DNA from 4 places in the Serratia sp. MMO-28 genome. Region 3 is predicted to be linked to each of the others. Evidence: predicted binding sites of a transcription regulator. Region 3 holds the regulator's gene; each other region holds the start of a gene.

Region 1 (3,149 bases), on a different contig from region 3:
GTTTTTCAAACAATGAACGGAAGTTGGGCAGCACTGAATCGATCGCTGACAGGAAGGTTTTGGTATCAACATAATCGAAGCTACCCACATGACCCAGGTATTTTTCTTCAAGCCGCGCTAGCGTACCGTCTTCCACCTTCTGGCTGTAAAAGTCCAGCAGGGCGGCATACAGGCTGTTATCGCTGCCGCGTTTCAGGTACCAGGTCACCGGTTCTTCGTCGGTGACGTCAAATGCTACCGCTAACTGTGGATGAATACGCTGCAGCAGAGCGATGGTGACAGAATCACCGATGGTGTAATCCAGTTTGCCGTCGGCCACCTGCTCCAGCAGTTCCTTGGAGGTGAGATCGCTCGAGGCTTCCCAACTGAGGGTGGGATATTTATTTTGTTTGAGCTGTTTCAAGGTGCTGACGTGTGCCGAGCCGGAGGCCACCGCCAGCTTGCCTTTCATCTCGGCAAAGTTTTTTGGCCGCGGGCTACCGAGCCGGTAAACCACCTGTTGGGAAACCGAATAGTAGGCCGGGCCGGTGCTGGCTCGGCTGAGGCGATCCGGGTTGTAGATCAGGCCTGCGGCCAGCAGATCGGCGTTATCATCGTCCAGATCGTCAAACAGATCGTTGATGTTCTGGTGCGGGATGACCACCAGTTTCACCCCCAGATAGTTGGCGAAGCTTTTGGCCAGCTCATAGTCAAGGCCACTCGGCCCCTGCTTGGTGGTGAAATAAGTCAACGGCGAGTTCAGCGTGCTGACTCGCAACTCTCCCCGTGCTTTGATCGCTTCGAGTTGGCCACCTAGGCCACCGCGCCAAGTAATATTGGGCCACAGTGCCAGTGCCAGAAGCAAGGTGACAACACCGATTAGAATGTAATTTATTTTTATTAGTTTCAAATAGTTATCTCAAATAAATGCGCACTTTCTGTTAGCCGGAACACGGGATTTATCATGGTTAAATCACCAGTGTCGGGGCATTTTGCGTAACAAAACGCCAGCGTGCAACTTTATTGACACGTTATGGTAAATCGATAGCGAAAGCGCTTTTCGCAATAATAGCTACGCAAACGGTTTCGTCGGCGGTGCGGATTCTCTATAATGGCGCGCGTTTTCCCCTGTTGCGCCCAATGAAGTGCTGAGATCAGTTGCTTCGAAGACGAGAGAACTTTAATTATGGAAATACTGCGTGGTTCGCCCGCTTTGTCGGCTTTTCGTATTACCAAACTGCTGTCCCGCTGCCAGGACGCTCAACTCCCGGTCAGTGATATCTACGCCGAATACGTCCACTTTGCCGATGTTAGCGCACCGCTAAGTGCTGAAGAACATGCCAAGCTTCAGCGGCTGCTCAAGTATGGCCCCTCTCTCGCTGAGCATGCCCCGGAAGGCCGCCTGCTGCTGGTTACGCCGCGTCCTGGCACCATTTCCCCCTGGTCTTCCAAAGCCACCGATATTGCGCACAACTGTGGTCTGGCCCAGGTGATTCGTCTTGAGCGTGGTTTGGCATTTTATGTCACTGCACCTGCGCTCGATGAAGCCCAGTGGCAGACTCTGGCCGCGTTGTTGCACGATCGCATGATGGAGACTGTCTTCAGCGAGTTGCAGCAGGCTGAAAAACTGTTTTCTCATCACCAACCGGCTCCCTATCAGACGGTGGACGTGCTGGGCCAAGGCCGCAGCGCACTGGAACAGGCCAACGTCAAACTTGGCCTGGCGCTGGCACAGGACGAGATCGACTACCTGCTGAATGCGTTTACCGGCTTGGGGCGCAACCCGACGGATATCGAGCTGTACATGTTCGCGCAGGCCAACTCCGAACATTGCCGCCATAAGATTTTCAACGCCGATTGGATCATCGACGGCGAACAGCAGCCCAAATCGCTGTTCAAGATGATCAAGAATACCTTCGAACAGACGCCGGACTATGTGCTTTCAGCCTATAAAGATAACGCCGCCGTGATGGAAGGTTCGCAGGTTGGCCGCTTCTTTGCCGCAGCGGAAAATGGCCTCTATGACTACCATCAGGAAGACGCACATATCCTGATGAAAGTAGAAACACACAACCACCCGACGGCAATCTCTCCATGGCCGGGAGCCGCTACCGGTTCCGGTGGCGAGATCCGTGATGAAGGGGCTACTGGCCGTGGCGCGAAGCCAAAAGCCGGTCTGGTGGGCTTTTCGGTCTCCAACCTGCGTATTCCAGGTTTTGAACAGCCGTGGGAGCAGGATTTTGGTAAACCGGATCGCATCGTCACCGCGCTGGATATCATGACCGAAGGCCCGCTGGGGGGCGCTGCGTTCAACAACGAATTTGGCCGCCCGGCGCTGGTGGGTTACTTCCGTACTTATGAAGAGCGCGTTAACAGCCACAACGGAGTTGAACTGCGGGGTTACCACAAGCCGATCATGTTGGCAGGGGGGCTGGGTAACATCCGTGCCGATCACGTGCAGAAGGGCGAAATCACCGTGGGGGCCAAACTGGTGGTGTTGGGCGGCCCGGCGATGAATATCGGTTTGGGTGGCGGCGCGGCATCCTCTATGGCTTCTGGCCAGTCTGATGCCGATCTGGATTTTGCGTCGGTACAGCGTGACAACCCTGAAATGGAGCGCCGCTGCCAGGAGGTGATCGATCGCTGTTGGCAGTTGGGCGATCACAACCCGATTCTGTTTATCCACGATGTCGGGGCCGGTGGCCTGTCGAATGCGATGCCGGAGCTGGTCAGCGACGGTGGCCGCGGTGGCCGTTTTGAACTGCGTGACATTCTCAATGATGAGCCGGGGATGAGCCCGCTCGAAGTGTGGTGTAACGAATCGCAGGAACGCTATGTGCTGGCGGTGGCCCCCGAACAGATGGCGCAGTTCGATGCTATCTGCCGCCGCGAGCGCGCGCCTTATGCGGTGATTGGTGAAGCCACAGAAGAACGGCACCTGACGCTGAACGATCGTCATTTTGACAATCAGCCGATTGATATGCCGCTGGAGGTGTTGTTGGGTAAAACGCCAAAAATGACGCGTGACGTCCAGAGCCAACAGGCGCAAGGCGAAGCGTTGCAGCGTGCCGAAATCACTCTGGCCGATGCGGTGAAACGCGTTCTGCACCTGCCTGCCGTGGCGGAGAAAACCTTTCTGATCACCATTGGTGACCGTACCGTGACCGGTA
Region 2 (3,149 bases), on a different contig from region 3:
AAATCGCGCCAGGCGGCCGTCTCCCCGCCGACGCTGAATTAATCAGCCCGTTCGCCAGCTTTGACGAAAGCGCGTTAACCGGTGAATCCGTGCCGGTTGAACGCCAGCAGGGTGAAAAAGTGGCTGCAGGCAGCCTGTCGGTCGATCAGGCGGCACAAATGAAAGTGACCTCTGAACCGGGCAAAAATGCCATCGACCGTATTCTGCAACTGATTGAAGAAGCGGAAGAGCGCCGTGCGCCGATCGAGCGCTTCCTCGATCGCTTTAGCCGTTACTACACCCCGGCGATCATGCTGCTGGCGGTTGCCGTGATCCTGGTCCCCCCGCTGATGTTCGCCGAACCTTGGCAGATGTGGATCTACCGTGGCCTGACCCTGCTGCTGATCGGTTGCCCTTGCGCGCTGGTGATCTCGACCCCGGCAGCGATCACTTCCGGCCTGGCCGCAGCTACCCGCCGTGGTGCGCTGATTAAAGGCGGCGCGGCGCTGGAACAGTTGGGCCGGGTGCAAACCATTGCATTCGATAAAACAGGCACGCTGACCGAGGGCAAACCCACCGTCACCGACGTGCTGCCAGCCGATGGCATCAGCGAACAGCAATTGCTGGCTCTGGCAGCGGCGGTGGAAGCTGGCTCGCATCACCCACTGGCGCAGGCCATTATCAACCGCGCGGGGGAAAACGGCGCGGCACTGCCGCTGGCAGAAAACCGCCGGGCGCTGGCGGGGATTGGCGTAGAGGGCGTGATTAACGGTAAAACTATTTTGATCAGCGCGCCGGGCAAGCTGGCGGAAAACCAGCTCAGCCCTACATGGCGTAACCAGGTGGAAACGCTGGAAACGGCAGGGAAAACCGCCGTGGTGGTGCTGGAAGAGGGAGTTCCCGTCGGCCTGCTGGCACTGCGTGATACTTTGCGCAACGACGCCAAACAGGCGATTGCCGAGCTGGCAGAGTTGGGTATTCGCGGCGTGATGCTTACCGGGGATAACCCGCGCGCGGCGGCAGCCATCGCCAACGAACTGGGGATTGATTACCGCGCCGGGCTGATGCCGGAAGACAAGGTGCAGGCCATCACCGCGCTGAATCAGCAGCAGCAGACGGCCATGATTGGCGACGGCATCAACGATGCGCCGGCGATGAAAGCCGCCAGTATCGGTATTGCCATGGGCAGCGGCACCGATGTGGCGCTGGAAACGGCCGACGCCGCACTGACGCACAACCGCCTGGTTGGGGTAGCCGAGATGATTCGCATTGCACGCGCCACGCACGCGAACATCCGCCAGAACATCGCCATCGCGCTCGGGCTGAAAGGGATTTTCCTGGTTACCACCCTGCTGGGGATGACCGGTTTGTGGCTGGCGGTGCTGGCAGATTCCGGTGCCACTGCGCTGGTGACCGCCAACGCGCTGCGCTTGCTGAAAAAACGCCCGTAAGCGTTACTTACAGCATGTCAGGCTCACCAAAGTGGGCCTGACGTTACTCTACCAGCCCTTTGCGCAACAGATAGCGGTAAGGAGCCCGGTCGGTTTCCTGTGCCACCAAGGTGTGTTCCATAAAGCGGCAAAAACCCGGAATATCGCGGGTGGTGGCCGGATCGTCGGCAATAATCAGCAACGTTTTACCGTTGTCCATATGGCGCACGGTTTTACGCACCATCATTACCGGTTCCGGACAGCGCAACCCTAACGCGTCGAGCGTCTGGTCTGCCTGGGTAAAGATATCAGTCATGCATTGTTCTCGATCAAAAACGATCGGCGAAGGCTCGCCGGATCTCACTGGCATATAGTTTACGCCAGTGGTTTTTCTGTGCAACACAGGTTATCGTTTGCGTGAAATTTAACCACAACTTAAGTTGCATTGATTGCGCAAACGCGTATTATGCGCCGCGCAGGTAGAAATGTGCTCTATCTTCACCGGTTAAATATGGGTTCCCTCACCCCAACTTAAAAAGGTCACATCATGTATTCGTTTACCGCTCAACAGCGCGTTACCGCGTTGGTTTGGCTATCGCTATTCCATATTGCCATCATTACCTCCAGTAACTATCTGGTGCAGTTGCCGATCAGCATTTTCGGTTTCCACACCACCTGGGGGGCGTTCACTTTCCCATTCATCTTCCTGGCGACCGATCTGACGGTCCGGATCTTCGGTGCCCCGCTGGCGCGCAGAATCATCCTCGCCGTGATGATCCCCGCGCTGTTTATTTCCTATGTGATCTCTACCGTCACGTTCCAGGGGGAATGGCAGGGCCTGGGCGCGCTGGCCAGCTTTAACCTGTTTGTAGCCAGGATCGCCGTCGCCAGCTTTATGGCCTACGTGCTGGGCCAGATCCTGGATGTGTACGTCTTCAACCGCCTGCGTCAGCGCCGCACCTGGTGGCTCGCCCCGGCGGCAGCTATGTTCCTTGGCAACATCAGCGATACGCTGGCGTTCTTCTTCATCGCTTTCTACCGCAGCAGCGACCCTTTTATGGCCGCCAACTGGGTGGAAATTGCGCTGGTGGATTACAGCTTCAAAGTGCTGATCTGCATGCTGTTCTTCCTGCCGATGTACGGCGTGCTGTTGAACATGCTGCTCAAACGCCTGGCATCACGCCAACAAGACGGCCAGTTACAGCCGAGTTAATCCGCTGATAAGGGGTGGCTCAGCCGCCCCACGACTGCGCAAACAAGCCTTGTGACAACATCCGCCTTGCATTTCAGCCTGGAATACGGTGCCATACGCTACAACCCCCTACCTGTGAAGGAATAAGGAAGCCCCATGCGTAAAGTAGCAAAATTGATGGGTATCAGCCTGTTAGTGCTAGGCCTCGCGGCCTGTGATGGCGACACCAAAGACAGTAAAGCGTCAGCGGGCGATGCCGCTGCCAGCGCAGCTGCCGCGCAAGTGAGCTTGCTGAATGGCAAACTGACCTTTACCCTGCCAAACGGCATGGCGGATCAGAGCAGCAAACTGAGCCAACAGTCCAATAACCGCCACGTCTTTGCCGACAGCACCGGCCAGCGCGCGTTGATCATCATCCTCGGCGATAAACCAGCAGACAGCCTGGAAACCCTGGCCCAGAACATGGAGCAGCAGCAACGCTCACGCGATGCCAACCTGCAGGTGATCACCAATAAAGCCATCGACATCAGCGGTGTATCATTGCACCA
Region 3 (3,149 bases):
TTTGCAAATCCTGTTGCATGGCGCTGAAAGCGGGCAGATACATATCGGTTGCCAGATAGCCCAGCATACTCAGGCCCGCGAGATAAAACATAAATCCAAAATTTTGCATGGTATTTCTCATTAACATTTTCTTATTGCAGGTTTTTTAGCGGCGGCAAGTGTATCCGGCTGGATCTCTGCTTGTGAAACGGTAATATTTGCTAGGTGCTGTTAAAAAAATTGAAGGCAAAAGAAGATGTGGTCTGAATATTCTCTCGATGTGGTTGACGCGGTAGCGCGCACCGGCAGTTTCAGCGCGGCGGCACAGGAACTGCATCGTGTGCCGTCAGCCGTGAGTTACACCGTACGGCAACTGGAACAATGGTTGGCCGTATCGCTGTTTGAACGCCGCCACCGTGATGTGGAACTGACGCCTGCCGGTGTGCTGTTTGTCAAAGAGGCGCGCACTGTTATCAAAAAAATGCTTGATACTCGCCGTCAATGCCAGCAGGTAGCCAATGGCTGGCGCGGGCAGTTAAGAATCGCGGTGGATATTATTGTCAAGCCGCAGCGCAGCCGCCAACTGGTGCTGGATTTTTATCGTCACTTTCCCGATGTGGAACTGATGGTGCAGCCGGAAGTGTTTAACGGCGTGTGGGATGCGCTGGTGGATGGCCGAGCTGAGATGGCGATCGGTGCCACGCGTGCCGTGCCGGTGGGCGGGGGATTTGCCTTTCGCGACATGGGTTTTATGAACTGGCTGTGCGTGGTGAGTGCCACACATCCCTTGGCCTCCCTGACCGGCCTGCTGCGTAACGAGCAATTGCGGCCCTATCCCTCTTTGTTGCTTGAGGATACTTCGCGCAACTTACCGAAACGCGTGACCTGGTCTTTGGATAATCAGCGGCGGCTGACCGTGCCCGATTGGGTTTCTGCTGTCGACTGCTTACGCAGTGGGCTGTGTGTTGGCATGGTGCCCGCGCATCGCGTGCTGCCGTTAGTGCAAAGCGGCGAACTGGTAGCCTTGCAACTGTATGAACCGTTCCCCGCCAGCGCCTGTTGCCTGACCTGGCAGCAGAATGCGCAGTCACCGGCGATGGCCTGGCTGCTGGAGTATCTCGGGGACAGTGAAACGCTCAACCAGGAGTGGCTGAGCGAAGAAGTGCCGGGCAGCGTCGAGGTGCCCGGCACAGGCGCTTAACGGCGGTAGTCGATGAACGGGCCGTCGGCCACGGAGCGGCGCTCGATCAGTTTGGGATGCACTTCAATCACCTGGGATTCTTCACGCTTGCTGATAATGCGATCCAGCAACATGGTGAAAGCCATCTCCCCCAGGTGCTCTTTCGGCTGATGGATGGTGGTCAGGGCCGGGGTGAAATAGCGCGCATTACGCACGTTGTCATAACCGATCACCGAAATATCCTGCGGGACGCGCAGCCCCAGCTCGTCGGCGGCACAGATAGCGCCCATCGCCATAATATCGCCGCCGCAGAATACCGCCGTAGGTCGGTGCTTTTGTGACAGGATCTGGTGCATGGCCTTATAGCCTGAATCGGGCTCAAAATCCCCTTGGACGATCCACTCTTCACGCACGTCTACATTGGCTTCCTTCAGGGCTTTGAGGAAGCCCTGATGGCGGCCGCCGCCGGTGTTGCGCGACAATTGGCCTGGAATCGCACCGATATCGCGGTGGCCGCGTTCCAGCAGATAGCGGCCAGCCAGATAGCCGCCTTCAAAGGCGTTATCAATAATGGTGTCGGTGAAATCCCCGCGTGCGGCGCCCCAGTCCATCACCACCATCGGGATATGGCGATAATCCTCCAACATGCCCAGTAACTGGTCCGGGTATTCGGAGCACATGATCAGCAAGCCATCGACGCGTTTTTGCGCCAGCATCGCCAGATAAGCGCGCTGTTTATCGAGGTTATTGTGCGAGTTACAGAGGATCAGGGTATAGCCTTTGCTATAGCAACTGTTTTCCACCGCCTCGATCACCTCAGCAAAATAGGGGGCTTCGCTTGAGGTGGCAAGCAAACCGATCGACTTGGTGTGATTAACCTTAAGGCTGCGCGCAACGGCACTGGGTGAATAGTGCAGTTCCTTGATCGCCGCCCTCACGGCTTCTTTGGTTTCTTCGGCGACGAAACGCGTTTTATTGATGACGTGCGAAACGGTGGTGGTGGAAACGCCAGCGCGCTTGGCGACATCTTTAATCGTTGCCATGTAAAGAATGACTCCTGAACCCACATGTTACAGCATGTAAGTATGATGTTAATCGTTTGCCTGCGTATACCTATCGTCTCACTGGATATAACCTCTCCAGGGAAGCGGAAGCTGAGTTTTTAGGGCTGAGATCGTAAGCCGTTTGAACAGGAGGGGCATTTTGCCGGTACGCAGTTGTGAACTGCGGATTTTGTCCCATATTGGCGCAAAGTGGAAGATCTATTCAGCATTATAACTTGGGAAATGATAACAAGATTTTAGTCACGAACTGTGTGAAAATGATTTGACGCATTAATCGTGTGGATTTTATGCTTAGCACAGCCAATCTGATAGGGAGTCGTTATGGATACCGATTTGAAGATGTCGTTGATCACCACCGTTTGTGCATTGGCAATGATTATTGTTTTTGGTTTTATCGCAGCATTGAACTAACTTCATAGCAAAAATAATAAAGGCGCAGCATGCTGCGCCTTGTTATCACATCACATCCCGGCCGTTACGCCAGATTCTTTGCCACGAATGCCCAGTTGACCAATGCCCAGAAGTTTTCCAGGTATTTTGGACGCGCATTGCGGTAGTCGATGTAGTAGGCATGTTCCCACACGTCAACGGTCAGCAGCGGTTTGTCTTCACCGGTCAGCGGGGTAGCCGCATTTGAGGTGTTGACGATCGCCAGCGTTCCATCCGCTTTTTTCACCAGCCAGGTCCAACCTGCGCCGAAGTTTTTCACGGCGGCATCGGTGAATTGCTCTTTAAACGCGGCAAAAGAACCGAAGGATTTGGCGATCGCATCAGCAACGGCACCCGTTGGTTCATTGCCACCCTGTGGTGACAGGCAATGCCAATAGAAGGTGTGGTTCCACACCTGCGCTGCGTTGTTGAACACACCGCCGGTAGAGGTCTTGATGATCTCTTCCAGGGTTTTGCCTTCGAACTCGCTGCCTTTC
Region 4 (3,149 bases), on a different contig from region 3:
CGCGCGGTATCCAGGCCGATCTTCTTCATGGCGATGTCAAAACGGCGGCGATCTTCCGCTTTATCGATGGCATCGGCCGTGGCACCAATCATGGTCACACCGAACTCGGCCAGTACGCCCTGGCGCTCCAGTTCCAGCGCACAGTTCAGCGCCGTCTGGCCGCCCATGGTCGGCAGCACCGCATCCGGGCGCTCTTTTTCAATGATTTTACGCACCACTTCCCAGTGAATCGGCTCGATATAGGTCGCATCGGCCATTTCCGGGTCGGTCATGATGGTTGCCGGGTTGGAGTTGACCAGAATAACGCGGTACCCCTCTTCGCGCAGCGCCTTACAGGCCTGGGCACCGGAGTAGTCGAACTCACACGCCTGGCCGATTACGATCGGGCCAGCGCCGAGGATCAGGATGCTTTTTATATCTGTACGTTTTGGCATTTTTTATGGCTCCTGATTATTTGGCGTTGGAACGGTAAGTCTCAATCAGTTCGATAAAGTGATCGAACAGCGGCGCTGCGTCGTGCGGGCCAGGGCTGGCTTCAGGGTGCCCCTGGAAGCTGAACGCCGCTTTGTCGGTGCGGTGGATCCCTTGCACCGTGTGGTCGAACAGGGATTTGTGCGTGACGCGCAGCGTGGCCGGCAGGTTATGTTCATCCACCGCAAAGCCATGGTTCTGCGCGGTGATCATCACGGCGTTGTTATCCAGATCTTTAACCGGATGGTTACCGCCGTGGTGGCCGAGCTTCATCTTCATGGTTTTGGCACCGCTGGCGAGCGCCAACAGTTGGTGGCCCAGGCAGATACCGAAGAGCGGAATGTCGGTTTCCAGGAACTGCTTGATGGCGGCAATCGCGTAGTCACACGGCTCCGGGTCACCGGGGCCGTTGGACAGGAAGATGCCGTCGGGATTCATTTTCAACACCTCTTCCGCAGAGGTTTGCGCAGGCACCACCGTCAGGCGGCAGCCGCGATCCACCAGCATGCGCAAAATGTTGCGTTTGGCACCGAAGTCGTAAGCCACCACGTGGAATGGCAATTCGCTCGCCGCTTTAGCCTCTGGCAGATCGCCTTCCAAAGTCCAACTGCCCTGCTGCCAGGCGTAGGCTTCTTTGGTGGTGACCTCTTTCGCCAGATCCATGCCCTTCAGGCCAGGAAAGGCCTTGGCTTTCTGCAGCGCCAGTTCAGCATTGGTGACATCACCGACAATAATGCAACCGTTTTGTGCGCCCTTTTCGCGCAGCAGGCGGGTCAGCTTGCGGGTATCAATATCGGCGATCGCCACAATGTTGTTACGCTTGAGGTATTCAGCCAGGCCTTCTTCGTTGCGATAGTTGCTGGCAATCAGTGGGAGGTCACGAATGACGAGGCCTTGAGCATGAACAGCGGAGGATTCTTCGTCGGAAGCATTGGTGCCGACATTGCCGATATGGGGATAAGTAAGAGTAACGATCTGGCGGGAGTAGGAAGGATCAGTGAGGATTTCTTGATAGCCGGTCATCGATGTATTGAAGACCACTTCCCCCACTGCCGTTCCCTCTGCCCCGATGGCCCGACCGTGGAATTGGGTTCCGTCTTCCAGAACCAATAGCGCTGACTTAATCAAAACACCCTCCGAGGAATAATCAATCACAATATTTGCATATTAATTCAGATTTCACCGCCTAAATCAATGCAAAAACCGCCCTCAAGGCTAATTTTTGGCAAATTGGGCGCATTTTAATGATGAGTGCCCAACTTGTCTACTCATAGTGCCTTTTTTTATCGTATTTTTGCTGTTCTCACCGCTTTACGGGCTTCACACCGATAAAAACATACGGAAACTCGGGCGAGTAAACGGTTGCTAGACACAATGACACAAAAAAACCATGACAGTGGCGAAAATTCGATGTCAATCAACAATCGAGGATATAAAAAGGGAAAAAATCAAAGTAAAACCACTATAAATAGCCATCATTACATTAAAAATGAAGATAAGCCCTATTTTAATGGTTAAAAAAAAGGACAATAAAATTATTGCCCTATTATCATAGCACTATGATCAACATAACCACATCACGATGGTATGCAAAACATTATAACTGCTCTAAACCGAGAACATCGCGCATATCAAACAGCCCTTTTGGCTGCTTTCGGATCCAGGATGCTGCGCGCACGGCACCATTAGCAAAAGTCATGCGGCTTGAGGCTTTATGGGTAATTTCTACCCGTTCGCCAATATCGGCAAACATGGCGGTATGCTCACCCACAATATCCCCGGCACGTATAGTGGCAAAACCGATGCTCTGCGGATCGCGCTCGCCGGTATAGCCAACGCGTTGATAAACCGCGCACTCTTTCAAATCACGCCCCAGCGCAGCGGCAATTACTTCTCCCATCGCCAAAGCCGTGCCGGAAGGGGCATCCACTTTGTGGCGATGGTGCGCTTCGACAATCTCAATATCGGTATAGTCGCCCATCACTTTAGCGGCTTTTTCCAACAATTTGAGCATCACGTTAACGCCAACGCTGAAGTTGGCAGCAAACACGATGCCAATCTGTTGGGCAGCATCACCAATTGCCGCCTTCCCCGCATCATCAAAACCGGTGGTGCCAATCACCATGCCTTTTTTATGTGCCACACAAAACGCCAGGTGTGCCAAGGTGCCTTCTGGGCGGGTGAAATCGATCAGAATATCGAAATCATCGGCCACGCTATCCAGGCTGTCGCTGACGATGACCCCCAGCGCCCCGACTCCAGCCAGTTCACCGGCATCGGTTCCCACCAGGCTTGAACCTGGGCGCTCCAATGCGGCCCCCAGCACTACGCCCTGCGCCTGCTGTACCGCCTGAATCAATTGACGCCCCATGCGGCCACCGGACCCCGCAATTGCGATGCGGATCTGTGAATCAGTCATACATTTCTCTCTTCTTGATTTTGGTGCCCCTATGACGAGCATAAGGTTCAGAGTAACTGCCCTGCCCGATCACTGCCAGAGGATTTCATGCAGAATTAGAATATTATGTTATCCCGATGCTTTTATCAGTAACGCTATCAATTGATTAACAATCGGGCAAGCAAGATCGTACGCATGAACTTACATAACTATGCAGTTTATATGCAGAAAAAAGATCGGTGCGGGAGGCTGGATCACCGGACGGATACGCCAGTAAAAA

Evidence for each region. Region 3 encodes PurR, which represses purine synthesis genes. Its sites were predicted from a motif close to CANGCAAACGTTTGCNTG; they were not measured.
Region 1: the regulator PurR is predicted to act here: its motif matches at 1,053-1,070, upstream of purL (phosphoribosylformylglycinamidine synthase).
Region 2: the regulator PurR is predicted to act here: its motif matches at 1,812-1,829, upstream of tusA (sulfurtransferase TusA).
Region 4: the regulator PurR is predicted to act here: its motif matches at 1,823-1,840, upstream of carA (glutamine-hydrolyzing carbamoyl-phosphate synthase small subunit).

Annotation. Positions count from the first base shown of each region.
Region 1 covers NZ_JBBCVB010000023.1:83,455-86,603, forward strand. Annotated here, with positions in the region: gene mltF (membrane-bound lytic murein transglycosylase MltF) at 1-889, opposite strand, end outside; gene purL (phosphoribosylformylglycinamidine synthase) at 1,166-3,149, shown strand, end outside.
Region 2 covers NZ_JBBCVB010000013.1:81,923-85,071, reverse strand. Annotated here, with positions in the region: gene WG891_RS13300 (zinc/cadmium/mercury/lead-transporting ATPase) at 1-1,430, shown strand, start outside; gene tusA (sulfurtransferase TusA) at 1,474-1,725, opposite strand; gene WG891_RS13290 (7-cyano-7-deazaguanine/7-aminomethyl-7-deazaguanine transporter) at 1,957-2,622, shown strand; gene WG891_RS13285 (DcrB family lipoprotein) at 2,758-3,149, shown strand, end outside.
Region 3 covers NZ_JBBCVB010000044.1:25,968-29,116, reverse strand. Annotated here, with positions in the region: gene punC (purine nucleoside transporter PunC) at 1-121, opposite strand, end outside; gene punR (DNA-binding transcriptional activator PunR) at 236-1,180, shown strand; gene purR (HTH-type transcriptional repressor PurR) at 1,177-2,202, opposite strand; gene cydH (cytochrome bd-I oxidase subunit CydH) at 2,545-2,634, shown strand; gene sodB (superoxide dismutase [Fe]) at 2,699-3,149, opposite strand, start outside.
Region 4 covers NZ_JBBCVB010000001.1:129-3,277, reverse strand. Annotated here, with positions in the region: gene carB (carbamoyl-phosphate synthase large subunit) at 1-434, opposite strand, end outside; gene carA (glutamine-hydrolyzing carbamoyl-phosphate synthase small subunit) at 451-1,599, opposite strand; gene dapB (4-hydroxy-tetrahydrodipicolinate reductase) at 2,069-2,890, opposite strand.